One region of the Brevibacillus sp. FW301-21C12A genome, then DNA from elsewhere that is predicted to be linked to it. Evidence: riboswitches for the same ligand, from Rfam matches in the RefSeq annotation. Region 1 holds a riboswitch; the other holds the start of a gene.
The links. A riboswitch is a leader RNA that binds a small molecule or an ion and turns the genes downstream of it on or off. The one in region 1 is predicted to bind cobalamin.

Region 1 (7,577 bases):
TGCAAAATTTGAAGAGAAATTGGCTTCTTTAAAAAATAGAGCAAAGATGGCAAGGCAGTCTGAAGATGCCAAAGAAGAAGCAGAACAGTTGCTGGCACAATTTCAACAGGAAAAAGATGCAATCAGTACGCAAAGCGACCAATAAGGCTACATGTACGCGAAAAACAAAGGGCGTTGCTCACCAGGGCAGCGCCCTTTTCATGAGCAGTCCAGGTGGACAGGCCAAACATAAAATGACAGGCAGCGGCTCATGCTACTACTGGCAGCTTCCTTCCTGCTTATTTCCTTTTATGGTAGACTGTCATGGAAGTATCAGATGGCCCTCATTCCTCCAAAATTAGGTGGTACATGCATGCGTTCCATATGGCAGATTTACAAAACGGACTGGATCAACATATTCAAAGTACCGACGGGAATTTTCCTCATTGTCGCGATCATCTTGCTCCCATGCCTGTACGATTGGGTCAACATCAAGTCGGTCTGGGACCCGTACGCCAATACGCAAGGCGTAAAAGTGGCGGTAACGAGCGAGGACCAGGGCGCGACGGTCATGGACAAGCAGATCAACATCGGGGACGAGCTGCTAAAGAGCTTGCAGCACAACGATAAGCTGGGCTGGACCTTCGTGACGAAGGAGGAGGCCGAGCGCGGCGTGGATCGGGGGGATTACTACGCCAGCATCCTGATTCCGGCCGACTTTTCCGAGAAAATTACCGGGATCGTCAACGGCAGACTGGACAGGCCCGAAGTGATCTATACGGTCAACGAAAAAGTCAACGCCGTGGCTCCCAAAATCACCTCTTCCGGCGTCTCGGCCATCGCCAAGCAGATCAACGAAAGCTTCACGGAAGAGGTCAGCGAGGCTCTGCTGACAAAGCTGACGGAAATCGGTGTGAAGCTCGAGGAGCAACTGCCGACCATTCGCCGAATCGAGAGCGGTATTTTTGAACTGGAGAAAAAGCTGCCCGAGATTCATGCAGCGGGGCAAAAGGTGCTGGAGATTGAAAAGAAGCTGCCGGAAATTCACGAGAAGGCGCAAATCATCCCGGAAGTGGAAAAGCGCCTCCCGGAAATCAACCAGGCGGCCGATGCCGTGCTGAAAGTCCAGCAAAACTGGCCGCGAATCAACGAAGCCGCATCGGTTATCATCGGCATGGAAGACAAGCTGCCGACAATCGAGCAGGCGGTCGGGCGCATTGCCGAGCTCGATCAAAACTTCGGCAAAGTCGCAAGCGCGGTCACCACGGCCACAGAGAAGGCCAGTCAGGCAATTGAGATTGTTTCGGCGGCTCAAAACGCCCTGCCGCGCATTGCCGAGCTGACGGACAAAGGAGCCGATTTGGCCGATCAACTGAATCGGTTTTTTGCAACCCATGACGGCGCATGGGACACAATCGCGCCGCTGATTAAGCAAAATCTCCTGCTGGCCCAGCAAGCTGCCGATGCGCTTGCGCAGCTTACAGACAGGCTTTTGCAGCTCAATCCGGAGCGCTTGCCGACAGCAGAAGAGGTTCATGCCGTCCAGGACAGGCTGTCCCGAGTCGTGCGCGTGCTGGAACATACCGCAGCGCTGGCCGACAAGCTGAACGGCTACATCCCCGGACAGCCGCTGGACCGTTTGTCAGAGCGGCTGCACGGGCTCGAGGACAGGATGAATCGGCAAATCGAAATTCTCGGCACGATTGCAGACGCGCTGGAAAACGGGAAAAAGCCAGCGCGAGACTTGGTCGAGAGCCTGAACGAACTGTCGAAAAACACGAGCGCGGAACTGGGCGATATTCTCGGGCGCTACGATAGCGAAATCGTTCCGAAAATCGAGGAAGGCATTGAAAAGCTGAAGACGATCACGGGAACGTCCGCCGAGCTTTTGCACAAAGCGCAGGAAAAGCTCCCGGATATCGAGACGATTCTCAAGGAAACGAAGGCAGGTCTGGAGCTTGGCCTGGCAGAGCTGAAACGAATCGAGCAGGAGCTGCCGCAAATTCAGGCGCGGGTTCACGAGCTGGCGCAAACGCTGCAAGCGAAGTCGGACGCTTTTGCCAAAGCGATTCGCACGGCGGCTCCGTTCTTGAAGGAAAACTTGCCAGCCATCGGGCAAAAGCTCGACCAGGCGGCGGCATTCATTCGCAACGATTTGCCGCAGGCGGAAGCGGAACTTGTGAAGCTGGCTGATTTCGTGCGCAACAAGCTGCCGGAGGTGGAGAACGGCGTCCACAGAGTGGCGGCGCTGGTTCGCGACGATTTGCCCAAGCTGGAGAGCGCGATTTCGCAGGCGGCAGACAAGCTGAGAGAGGTAGAGGCGAACAACAACTTCGCCGATCTCGCCAAGCTTTTGCGCGGGGATATTCAAAAAGAGAGCGAATTTCTCGCCAGCCCGGTGCAGATCAAGGAAAACCGCAAATACCCGATCCCGAACTACGGCTCGGCGATGTCTCCTTTTTACGGCGTCCTGTCGCTATGGGTCGGGGCCACGCTGCTGATTTCCCTGCTCAAGCCGGATGCGGAAAATCCGGATGGCCGCTACAAGCCGTACCAGCTTTATTTGGGGCGTTTGGGCACGTTTGTGACGATCGGTCTGCTTCAGGCATTGTGCATTACGCTTGGAGACATTTACATTCTGGAAGCTTATGTTGCGGATAAAGTTCCGTTTGTGCTTTTCGCGATGCTCGTCAGCATGGTATTCGTCACGATCACGTACACGCTGCTGTCCGTATTCGGCAACGTGGGCAAAGGCATCGCGATCATTTTCATGGTGTTCCAGTTTTCCAGCTCGGGCGGGACGTTCCCGATCAGCATGACCGCTCCCTTTTTCCAGGCATTGAATCCGTTCATGCCGTTCACCTACGCGATCAGCTTGCTGCGGGAGGGCGTAGGCGGGGTGCTGTGGGAGACGGCGACCCGGGACATTCTCTTTCTGTTCGGCTTCATCGGAATCAGCCTGTTCATCGCGCTCGCCCTGAAGCGTCCGTTGAGCGGCCTGATTCAAAAATCGATGGAGAATGCCAAGAAGACAAAAATTATCGGGTAAGCCATCAGTAACCAGCCAATCATCGTTATTGGCTGGTTTTTTCGTGTGCGTTCAATCGGGTTACCCAATTTTTAGGAAAGAATCCAATTGTTAATTTTCTGAATCGGTGGTATATTCGAGACAAACTAAATACGTGTACAAACAGGTGCAGATAAATTCACCATCTTTTATCTGCTTAAAAGGGAAGTTCGGTTAGAATCCGACGCTGTCCCGCAACTGTAATTGGGAGCGATTCGAAGATGCCACTGTTTTCGCCAGCCGAAAATGGGAAGGTTCGAAAAGCGATGAACATAAGCCAGGAGACCTGCCTGTTTGAGCACAACATCAATACCTACGAGGATAGGGGGTGTTAAGTGCGAAATGGATAGGCGTGTTTTTGATTTGGACAATCAGCATGCTTATTTGAGTATTCATTCGCCTCTTAACAACTTCTGCGGAAGTTGTTTTTTTGTGCGGATTTTCAGGAGGGTACGTGACGGATGAGCGATTTTTTGTTTGGAACGGTTGAGTATTTTACCAACGATTTTCAGGCGTGCATTATGAACAACTTGACGATAGAGAACCCGAGCGTTATCAAGGCGCATTACTCGAAATTAAAAGACGAGGTCATCAGGCGATCAGACAGTCCAGCGGATCAAGAAAAGCTTTTGCAAAATCTCGACAAGGCTTATCAACGTCTAAAGATCAACCTATTTGGGGCGGAGGATGAGGAACATGGGAGTTGAAGAAAAGTTTTTTCCAGGTCTGGAAGGGGTAGTGGCTGCGGAAACGAGCATTTCCTTTCTGGATACGAAGCAAGGAGAAATCGTCATCAAAGGGTACGACTTGATCGAGCTGTCCAAAGCGTACCGTTACCTGGATATCGTCCATCTTTTGCTGGAGGAAGCGCTGCCGAACGAGGAACAAAAGCGGGCGGTAGAAGAGAAGCTGAAGAGCGAGTACGACATCCCGAGAGAAGTGTTCGACATGCTCAAGCTGCTGCCGGAAAAAACGCATCCGATGGACGGCTTGCGGACGGGGCTGTCGGCGCTGGCCGGCTATGACAGTCACCTCGACAACTGCTCGCCGCAAGCCAACAAGGAGCGGGCCTACAAGCTGCTCGGCAAAGTGCCGAACATCGTCGCCAACAGCTACCGCGTGATTCAAAAAGCCGAGCTGGTGGCACCGTTGCCGGAGCTGTCGTACAGCGCCAATTTTCTCTACATGATTACGGGCAAAATCCCGTCTGCCTTCGAAGAGGCCATCTTCGACCGATCCCTGGTTTTGTACAGCGAGCACGAAATGCCCAATTCGACCTTTACGGCGCGGGTGATCGCCTCCACTTTGTCGGATTTGTACGGGGCATTGACCGGAGCGGTCGCTTCGCTGAAAGGAAACTTGCACGGCGGAGCAAACGAAGCGGTGATGCACATGCTGCTTGAGGCAAGCTCGGTCGAGGAATTTGAGCAATTGCTGGAGTCCAAGCTGGCCAACAAAGAGCGGATTATGGGATTCGGCCACCGCGTGTACATGAAAAAGATCGATCCGCGTGCCCTCATGATGAAGGACGCCTTGAGGCAACTGTGCGACGCCAAAGGAGACGACCTGCTGTATCAGATGTGCGAAGCCGGAGAGAAAATCATGGAGTGCGAGAAGGGCATTTACCCGAATCTCGATTATTACGCCGCTCCGGTGTACTGGATGCTCGGGATTCCGATTCCGCTGTACACCCCGATCTTTTTCAGTGCGAGAACAGTAGGGCTGTGCGCGCATGTGATCGAGCAGCATAAACACAACCGCCTGTTCCGGCCCCGGGTCAACTACATCGGCCAACGCCGCGCGTAAATCCAAAAAGAGAAAGGAATGATTCGCATGCTGAAAATGAATGAACGGACAAAAACAGACCAGTTGCTGGAGGAAATCGCAGACTATGTGCTGACGAAGGAGATTACGAGTGAAGAAGCGTTCCAGACCGCACGCTACGTGCTGCTGGATACGCTCGGATGCGGCATTTTGGCTCTGTCCTATCCGGAGTGCACGAAGCTGCTCGGGCCGATCGTGCCTGAAACCGTCGTTCCGAACGGTTGCCGTGTACCGGGAACCTCGTACGTGCTTGACCCGGTGCGCGGAGCGTTCAATATCGGTTGCATGATCCGTTGGCTCGATTACAACGATACGTGGCTGGCCGCAGAGTGGGGGCATCCGTCGGACAACCTCGGCGGTATTTTGGCAGTAGCCGATTATTTGAGCCGCGTACGCCTGGCAGAAGGAAAAGAACCGCTCGTCGTGCGCGATGTGCTGGAAATGATGGTGAAAGCGCACGAAATCCAGGGTGTGCTCGCTTTGGAAAACAGCCTGAACCGCGTCGGCCTGGATCACGTGCTGTTCGTCAAAATCGCCACAACGGCTGTCGTGACGAAGATGCTGGGCGGCGGCCGGGAAGAAATTATCAACGCTTTGTCCAATGCGTGGATCGACAATTCCGCCTTGCGCACCTATCGTCACGCGCCAAATACGGGATCGCGCAAGTCGTGGGCAGCCGGGGACGCGACCAGCCGGGGCGTTCATCTCGCATTGATGGCGCTCAAGGGAGAGATGGGCTATCCGTCCGCTCTGTCTGCGCCAGGCTGGGGATTCCAGGATGTTTTGTTCAACAAAAAAGAACTGAAGCTCGCGCGCCCGCTCGACTCCTACGTCATGGAGCACGTGCTGTTTAAAGTATCGTATCCGGCAGAATTTCACGCCCAAACCGCTGCGGAATGCGCAGTAGCCCTGCATCCGCAAGTAAAAGACCGCCTGGATGACATCGACTCGATCACCATTACTACCCATGAATCGGCCATCCGCATTATCGACAAGGTCGGCCCGCTGCACAACCCGGCCGATCGCGACCATTGCTTGCAATACATTACCGCAATCGCCCTGCTCAAAGGCACGATTACAGCGGAGCACTATGAAGATGAAACCGCCAGCGATCCGCGAATCGACAGCTTGCGGGCGAAAATGAGGGTGATCGAGAACAAGCAGTACACGTACGATTACCTCGATCCGAACAAGCGCTCGATTGCGAATGCCGTGCAGATTCATTTCAAGGATGGCACCGAGACGGAAAAAGTCGAGTGCGAATATCCGCTCGGGCACCGTTTCCGCAGGCAGGAAGCCATTCCTAAGATCGAGGAGAAGTTCTCCGATACATTGCGCACCCATTTCCCAAGCGGGCAGCAGCGAAAAATCGAGCAAGTCTGCTTTGACCACGAGAAGCTTGCGCAGATGCGCGTAAACGAGTTCGTGAATTTGTTCCTGCTGGGATAAGGAGGCGTTTCGCTTGGCGTGGATTGTGGATCAACCTTTGACGCAAAAGGAGCTGGCCGAGCGGTTTCGTTCGCTCATGACAGCGCCTGACATTTTGCAAATACCCGGGGCGCACGATGCAATGGCAGCTATCGTCGCCAAGCAGGCGGGATTTTCCGCTCTTTACTTGTCGGGAGCTGCCTATACCGCGAGCAGAGGGTTGCCGGATCTCGGCATCGTCACCTCAGCGGAAACGGCTGAGCGTGCCAAAGACCTCATCCGGGCAACCAACTTGCCTGTGCTGGTCGATATTGATACCGGTTTCGGAGGCGTGCTGAACGCGGCCCGCACCGCTCGGGAAATGGTCGAAGCCCATGTCGCGGCGGTGCAAATAGAAGATCAGCAGCTTCCGAAAAAATGCGGCCACTTGAACGGAAAGCAACTGGTCACAACAGAAGAGATGGTGCAAAAAATCAGCGTCATGAAAGAAGTCGCGCCTACGCTATTGATTGTGGCCCGGACAGATGCGCGTGCTGTGGAAGGGCTGGAGGCAGCGGTAGCGAGGGCAACCGCTTATGCGGAAGCGGGAGCGGATGCGATTTTCCCAGAAGCGCTGGAATCAGAAGCAGAGTTCCGCTTGTTTGCGGAAAAAATCACGGTTCCTTTGCTCGCCAACATGACGGAATTTGGAAAAACGCCCTACTATTCGGCACAGCAGTTTGCGGACATGGGCTATCAGATGGTGATTTACCCCGTGACCTCGCTTCGGGCAGCGGCGAAGGCGTATGAACGGATTTTCTCGCTGATCCGGGAGCAGGGAACGCAAAAAGAGGGACTGTCCGACATGCAGACGCGAAGCGAATTGTACGAGGCGATCTCGTACTACCGATACGAGGAGCTGGACAAACGGATTTCCCGGACGGTTCTCACGGACGAACAATAGCGCCAGACACGGAAAAGACGGCCTACAACCTCACAGGCGATGATACGCATCCTTGGGCACACTTCATGCTTACAGCGAATCGGATCATCGCCTTTTTTCTTCCGTCTGTAGGTGAAGGAGGGGCAAGCGTGGAAACAGCAAAGCTGCGTTGGTATCAGGATGGTTTTACGCCAGAGGATTTTACGGAGGAAGATCAGCTTATTGCCAAAACGACCGAGTTGTTTGTCAAACAAGAGGTAGCTCCGAAGCTGTCAGCGATCGAGCAGCACGATTATGCTGCGGGGAGAGAGCTGTTTGGCAAAGCCGGGGAGCTTGGCTTGCTTGGAATCGAGGTGC
Region 2 (7,577 bases), on a different contig from region 1:
TTGATCCAGAATTGCCCTGGCGGCAGGACTTGCACGCCGCGGGACACCATTTCCGCGATCTCGGCCACAGCCGGAACGCGCGGGCTGTGGATGTCGTAGACGCCGAGGCCGATCCCTTTGTCGTACGTGCACGTCTCGAACACCGAGACGAGCTCGCCGTGGCTGCGGGAAGTTTCGATCGAGATCACATCGGCATCCAGCTCGCTGATGACGTCGATGAAATCGTGGAATTCGCAATAGCACATGTGCGTATGAATTTGCGTGCCAGGCTCGACTGTCGAGGTAGCGACCCGGAACGACTTGACTGCCCAGTCCAGATACGCGGCTCTGTCTGCCTGCTTGAGCGGCAAGCCTTCAAGCAATGCCGGCTCATCCACCTGAATCATGCGAATGCCCGCCGCTTCCAGCGCCTCCACCTCTTTGCACAGCGCCAGCGCGATCTGCTCGCACACTTCCTGACGGGAGACGTCGTCGCGCACGAACGACCAGTTCAAAATCGTGGCAGGACCTGTCAGCATCCCTTTCACTGGTTTATCCGTCAACGACTTGGCATATACGCTCTCCTTGACCGTCATCGGGGAGACGAACTGCACGTCGCCGTAAATGACCGGCGGTTTGACGCAACGGGAGCCGTACGACTGCACCCAGCCGTTTTTCGTGAAAACGAAGCCGTCGAGCTTTTCGCCGAAATATTCCACCATGTCTGTCCGCTCGAACTCGCCGTGCACCAGCACATCCAGGCCGATCTGTTCCTGAATGGCGATCCACTCGCGGATTTGCTCCTGAATGAACGCATCGTACTGTTCGACGCTCCAGTTTCCTTTTTTGAACTGCTGTCTGGCCTGGCGAACTTCTGTCGTCTGCGGGAAGCTGCCGATCGTCGTCGTTGGCAGCAGCGGAAGCTTCCACGTCGCCTGCTGAATCTCGCGACGCTCGTGGAACGGCACTGCCCGCTTCGCCGCTGTCGACGCCAGCGCTTTTCTCGCCTCCTGCACTTCCTGGCGGTTCCGTGCCGGAAATTGGGCCAAGCGCTGCAAGTCTTTCTCGTTCTGGGCGATTTCCTTCGAAATAACATACTTTCCATATTGGAAACCTTGGACTAATAAGCGCACTTCAGCCAATTTCTCATCGGCAAACGCCAATGCGACGCGCACTTCTTCCGGCAAATCGGTTTCGTCTTCGACGGTAACCGGAACGTGCAGCAGGCTGCTCGACGGCTGAACCCATACCCGTTCTGGGGCTACTACGGTGCACAACGTTTTGACCAACTCCCACTTTTCCTCCAGGGCCGAGCGCCAAATGTTGCGTCCGTCGATGACCCCGGCGCCGAGCACTTTGTCTTGCGGAAAACCGTGCGTCGTCAAGTTGGCCAGGTTCGCTGTTTTCCCGTGAACAAAATCAAGGCCCAAGCCGTGGACAGGCAGTTCAATCAGCTCCTCGTACCAGTCCACTGCTTCAAAGTACGTCTGCACCATCAGCTTCAGGTGCGGCAGCGCCTGGCTGAACTGCTCGTACACGCGACGAATGAGCACTTTGTCTTGCCCGGTAAGATCGAGGACAAACGCAGGCTCGTCGATCTGCCCCCACTCGACGCCGTGCAGTTCCAGCTCGCGAAGGACGTCCACGTACAGCGGCACGATCTGATCGACGACGCGTTCAAATTCGTCTTTGGCATACCCTTTGGACAGCTTGACAAACGTGTACGGCCCGACGATGACAGGCTTGCCGGCGATCCCTAGCTGATCTCTCGCCTCCAGGTACGCTTGCAGCGGCCTGTTTTCCGTCAAGACAGGCGCGCGCTCGCCGAACTCGGGGACGATATAGTGGTAGTTCGTGTTGAACCACTTGGTCATTTCGCTGGCGACCGCGTCTTTGTTGCCGCGCGCCATCGCAAAATACGTAGCCAGCGGCACCGGACCGCCCGCATACGCGAACCGCTTCGGAATCAGGCCGAACATGACCGCCATGTCGAGCATGTGGTCGTAGAAAGTAAAGTCGTTGACCGGAATCCAGTCGATCCCCTTTTTTTGTTGTTTGACCAGGTGCTGCTTGCGAATTTGCTCCATTTGCGCAAGGAATGTCGTCTCATCGAGCTTCCCTGCCCAAAAAGCTTCCAGTGCCTTTTTCCACTCGCGATCTTTGCCGATCCGCGGATATCCCAAGTTGCTGCTTATCATTTGCTTCCTCTCCATCCTTTGCGATCATTTTTTCGATTTCGCCCAATAAAAAAGGCATCTCCAACGATCAGAAAGAACGTTAGAAATGCCAAATAAACACTGAGATCACAGCATCCTAACACCTCCCTATCTCCCGTAGGTTAAGCAGTGTTGTCGAAACAGGCAGGTCTCCTGACTTGAGGATCATGATCTGCACAACGCCTTCCCAGTCAGCTCGACCAGTGGCCAAAAGTTGTGCAAACTCCCCTCATACAGTGGCGGGACCGTGTCGGATTCTCACCGACTTCCCTTTTCATCCTTGCGCCGATATTCATCGCCAAGGAACCTGTCTCCACTCATATGAAATTGTCGGTATGAGTGCATGTGCCCCAAAAATGGGCGGGACACACCTTTCTTCATACAGTAACACGTAAACCAGTTTTTGTCATGCTAAACTATTTCCACTTTGCAAACTGATGTCAACGTTCAGGCTGCTTCCTCATAATGCCTGTCCTATTGCTTGGTCAGGCGAAGCTCACGCGCGCGCAGCGATGGTTTGCGCATCAAATAAACGAGGTAGCCGCCAACGCCCCCGATCAATGCAGGCAGCAGCCAGCCCAAGCCGATCGTGTACATCGGCAAGTAGCGGGAAAAGACGTCGTTGATCGCCGCAAGCTCGACCCCGGCAGCATTCAGCCCGTCAAACAGGCTGACGAGAAACGTACCGAACAAGCTGCCTTGATACACCTCTGGCCGACCGCCAAACCCTTGATGCAAAAACGTCAAAAAGATCAGCGAGATGGCGATTGGGTACATCGTCGTCAAAATCGGAACAGACACCTTGATGAGCGCAGTCAACCCGATATTGGCGACGAGCGTACTGAACACAGCCAAAATGACGGCAAACTTTTTATACGAAATGCGCGGAAACATCGCGTGGAAATACGACGAGCACGCCGTAATCAATCCGACGCTGGTCGTCAGGCACGCCGCAGTAATCATCAGGCCGAGCAGCAGGCCGCCGTAAGAACCGAAGTAATAATTCGACACTTTGGCCAAAATTTGCGCCCCGTTTTCCAAATGGCCGAGCTTTTCCACGCTGGAAGCGCCCATGTAGGCAAGCACCGAGTAGAAAAACGCCAGGAGCGCACCCGCAATCAGCGTTGCTTTGGCGCACGTCAGCAAAATTTGCTTTTTCGACGTAACCCCTTTTTCCTTGATCGCATTGACGATGATGATGCCGAATACAAACGCCCCGAGCGCGTCCAGCGTCAAATAGCCGTCCTGGAATCCTTTGAAAAACGCCTTGGACTGGTAATCGCCCACTGGCGCTTGCAGCTCGCCAATCGGATACACGATCGCCGTCAGGACGATGATGCCGATAAACGTCAGCTTCATCGGTGTCAAGACTTTTCCGACTACATTGATAATTTTTCCAGGATTGAGCGACAACAGGCAAGCGAGCGTGAAGAACAAGACGGTAAACACAATCAACGGAAAAGGCCCGGCCTGCTCGGACAAGAACGGCTTGATCCCGATCTCAAACGAAACATTCCCGGAGCGCGGAATCGCAAAAAACGGCCCGATCGCCAAATAGAGCAAAATCGTGAAAACAAGACCGAACAGCGGGTGCACACGGCTTGCGAGCGAACGCAAATCGTCTTTACCTGAATACACCAACGCTGTAATTGCCAAAAGTGGCAAGCCAACCCCTGTCACGAGAAAACCGGCGTTGGCTTCCCAGACGTTCGTTCCCGCCATCTGTCCCAGCATCGGTGGAAAAATCAGGTTGCCTGCTCCGAAAAACAGCGCAAACAGCATAAATCCGATGATGACGATAAACGAATATGAAACTTTTTGAAGCATGACAAAAACCTCCTGTGAGTAAGAACGAAGGGCCTTGTAAGGAACCCTCAGATTAGTGAAAAAATTCACGAAGTCTAGCGGCTCGTCCAGCCTCCAGCCAAACTGGATAACACTGGATTCATTGTCAGATAAATCAGTCCTCCAGACGCATGACACGATGATTCTGCGACTCTCGTCACTGCCGCTTTGCTGTTCCAGCCTAAGCCCAACTCGGCTCGACCGGATGGCAATCAAAAGAGCCGACACATCATTTATTTATAACATAAATATGAATGAAAAGGTATTTTAAAATGAAGAATTCTTTTATTCCTTTCTATAAAAGATTCTTGATCGAGAAAATCTCACAGGAAGGAATGTGGGCAACTCATCCGCTACTTCGCGCGCGCCTGTGCATGCGCGCCGCTCGCCCCTTTTCGCGTAACGGGCACGACAAAAAGGCTGCCGTCTGTAGACAGCAACCCTTTTAAACGATCGTTTAACTTTTTTACTCAAAGCGAAAATCGTCATCCGTCAGCGGCTCGACGTTGAGCGTGCGGACGTAGCCATTGCCTTTTTTCGAGAAGAAATCATGCTGCTTCGTGTGCGTGCGAATCCCGTTCAGGACGATCGGGTTGACTTCCTCCTCGGGGAAAAACGGCTCCAGCCCCAGATTCATCAACGCTTTGTTCGCGTTGTAGCGCACGTAGGCCAACACCTCGTCCGCCAGGCCAATCTCTGTGTACAAGGAGACGGTGTACTCCTCTTCGTTTTGGTGCAGCTCGTGCAATAGCGCGTACAGCTCCTCTTTGACCGTCGCCTGCTCCACGACGCTGAGCCGCTGGTACACTTCCTGCGCGAGCACGCCGACGTACAGGCCGTGAATGCTCTCGTCCCGGACGATCAGGTCGATGATTTCACCGCTGCTCGTCATCTTGCCCTGCCCGGCCAAAAAGAGCGGGTAGAAAAAGCCGCTGTAAAACAGGTAGCTTTCCAAAAAGACGGAGGCGACCATCGCCATGTACAAATCTTTTGGCGTCTCGATCTCCTGGTAGCGCTTTGCGATCAGCGCCGCTTTCTTTTGCAGATGCGGACTCTGCTCCACCCAGGCAAAAATTTCGTCAATTTCCTCCGTGGCCGCGAGCGTCGTGAAAATGCTGCTGTACGATTTGGCGTGGATTTGCTCCATCATGCCCATGAAAGCCAGGACGGCTTTGCGCTGCAGCCCGTCCACATGCTCCATGATTTTCGGCATCCCGACGCCGCCTTGCACGGTGTCGAGCAAAGTCAGTCCGCCGAGCACTTTTTTGTACGTGTCCCGTTCCGAAGCGCTGAGCTCCATCCAGGACATTTTGTCATCCGAGAGCGGAATCTCGTCATCGGTCCAGAACTGCATGATGTTCTGGTTCCAAAACGTCATCGTAAAATCGTCGTCTGGCCTGTTCCAATTGACAGCTTTCATTAGGGCGTTCCTCTTCTCTGAAAAAACTTTGTTCCATGCCGGATGGTTCCTCACAGTAAACGGCTTAAACGGCACAGCTAATGCACTCTTCTACCGTCAAATGCTTGGTGCGCGTGTAGTAGAGCGACTTCAAGCCTTTTTTCGCGGCGTAAATATAGTAGCGCGCCAGCTCTCTGGTCGAGATGTTGCTGTTGACGTGCAGCACGGTGGAAATGCCTTGGTCCACATGCTCCTGGATTTCGGCGACCAGATCGATCACTTTGAACTGGTCGATCACATAGGCAGATTTGTAGTAAAAATAGTTTTCCTGCGACAAATACGGCATCGGGTAGTAGGTCGTCGAGTTCGCGTACGTTCTCGTTTCGATGTGCTCGACAACCGGCATCACGCTCGACGTCGCATTCTGAATGTAGGAAATGCTCTGCGTCGGCGCAATCGCCAGACGGTACGCGTGATACAGTCCGTTCTTCTGCACCTTTTGCTTGAGCGCGGCCCAATCCTCCGGCGTCGGAATGTGCATGCCTGCGAACAGTTGCTTGCCTTTTTCCGTGCGCGGACGGTAGTCGTTTGCGAGGTATTTGTCAAAATACGTGCCTTTGGCGTACTCCGACTGCTCGAAGCCCATGAAGGTTTCCCCTTTGGCCATGGCGATCTCCATACTCATTTCCAGCGAGTAGAAGTTCATCATCATGAAGAACGTGCGGGCGAAGTCTTTTGCTTCCTCGCTCTCGTAGGCGATCTTGTTTTTCGCCAGGTAGCCGTTCAGGTTCATCGCACCCAGCCCGACGGAATGCAGCTCGCGGTTGGCCTTCTGCACGCCTGGCGCATTTTCCACGCGGGTCACATCGCTCACGGCGGTGATCGCCTCGATGCCCTCGCGCACGGATTCGCGCACTTTTTTGTGCTCCATCACGTTGACGATGTTCAAGGAAGCGAGATTGCAGCTAATGTCGCGGCGAATGATGTCCGGCTCGCCGTAGTTGGTAATCGTGGACGTCTCCTGGAGCTGGAAAATTTCCGTGCACAGGTTGGACATTTTCACGGAGCCGATGTCCTTCAGCGCGTGATTTTTGTTCGCGTTCGTCTTGTTCATGATGTACGGGTAGCCCGACTCCATCTGGATCATCGCGATCTTGGTGAGCATTTCGCGGGCGCTCATGACTACCTTTTTCTTGACGCGCTCGTTTGCCACCAGCTCGTCGTACATCTCGTCGAGATCCAGATCATCCAGATGGGCGCCGTACTCCTTGTAGACGGAGTAAGGAGCGAACACTGTCAACGGCTTGTTTTCCTCTGCCAGCTTGTAAAACACATTCGGCACGATCAGGCCGATCGACAGCGTCTTGATCCGCGACTTTTCATCGGCATTGATCTTTTTGCAATCGAGAAACTCGTTGATATCCCAGCCGAAGATGTTGTAGTAGGCTGCCCCGGAGCCTTTGCGCTGCCCCATCTGATCGGCGTAGGAAAACGCGTCCTCCAGCAGCTTGAGTACAGGCATGACGCCCTTGGCTGCGCCCTCGACGCCTTTGATCGGCTCTCCGCGCCCGCGCAGCTTGGACAGGTTGACGGCCACGCCGCCGCCGATTTTCGAAAGCTGCATGCAAGTGCCGAGAACGTAGTTGATCGAGTTCAAGGAGTCGTCCATTTCCAGCAGGAAGCAGGAGACCATTTCGCCGCGGCGGCTTTTCCCCGCATTGAGGAACGTCGGCGTCGCCGGCTGGAGTCGCTGGTCCATCATCGACACGGTCAGCCGCTTCGCCAGTTCGAAGTCTCCGCGCCCGAGCGAGAGCGCCACAATCGCCACCCGATCCGGGTACTGCTCCAGATACATCGATTTGTCGTCTGTTTTCAGGGCGTAGTCTTTGTAAAACTTGGAGATAGCCATGTACGAAGCGAATTGAAAACCAGCGTCATGCGCCAGGCGGAACACTTCATCGACCTGTTCAACCGTGTAGCTTTCATACACATTTTCATAAAAGTCATTTTCGATCAAATAGTCCATGCGCTCTTTCACGCTGTTGAAGGTCATCGTCTTCGCCTGTACTTCTTCCATGAAGACCGCGACTGCCTCTCTGTCCTTTTCCAGTTGGTAAAATCCGTCGCTTCCTCGCTGC

Region 2: another riboswitch for cobalamin. It lies ahead of metE (5-methyltetrahydropteroyltriglutamate--homocysteine S-methyltransferase); the one in region 1 lies ahead of AC3WQH_RS13780 (hypothetical protein).

Annotation. Positions count from the first base shown of each region.
Region 1 is NZ_JBYTBG010000019.1:44,777-52,353, reverse strand. Features, by position in the region: gene AC3WQH_RS13790 (hypothetical protein) at 1-145, shown strand, start outside; gene AC3WQH_RS13785 (YhgE/Pip family protein) at 353-3,028, shown strand; cobalamin riboswitch at 3,155-3,354, shown strand; gene AC3WQH_RS13780 (hypothetical protein) at 3,508-3,753, shown strand; gene mmgD (citrate synthase) at 3,743-4,852, shown strand; gene AC3WQH_RS13770 (bifunctional 2-methylcitrate dehydratase/aconitate hydratase) at 4,880-6,319, shown strand; gene prpB (methylisocitrate lyase) at 6,333-7,241, shown strand; gene AC3WQH_RS13760 (acyl-CoA dehydrogenase FadE) at 7,370-7,577, shown strand, end outside.
Region 2 is NZ_JBYTBG010000051.1:16,207-23,783, reverse strand. Features, by position in the region: gene metE (5-methyltetrahydropteroyltriglutamate--homocysteine S-methyltransferase) at 1-2,177, opposite strand, end outside; cobalamin riboswitch at 2,322-2,521, opposite strand; gene brnQ (branched-chain amino acid transport system II carrier protein) at 2,670-4,022, opposite strand; gene nrdF (class 1b ribonucleoside-diphosphate reductase subunit beta) at 4,507-5,460, opposite strand; gene nrdE (class 1b ribonucleoside-diphosphate reductase subunit alpha) at 5,525-7,577, opposite strand, start outside.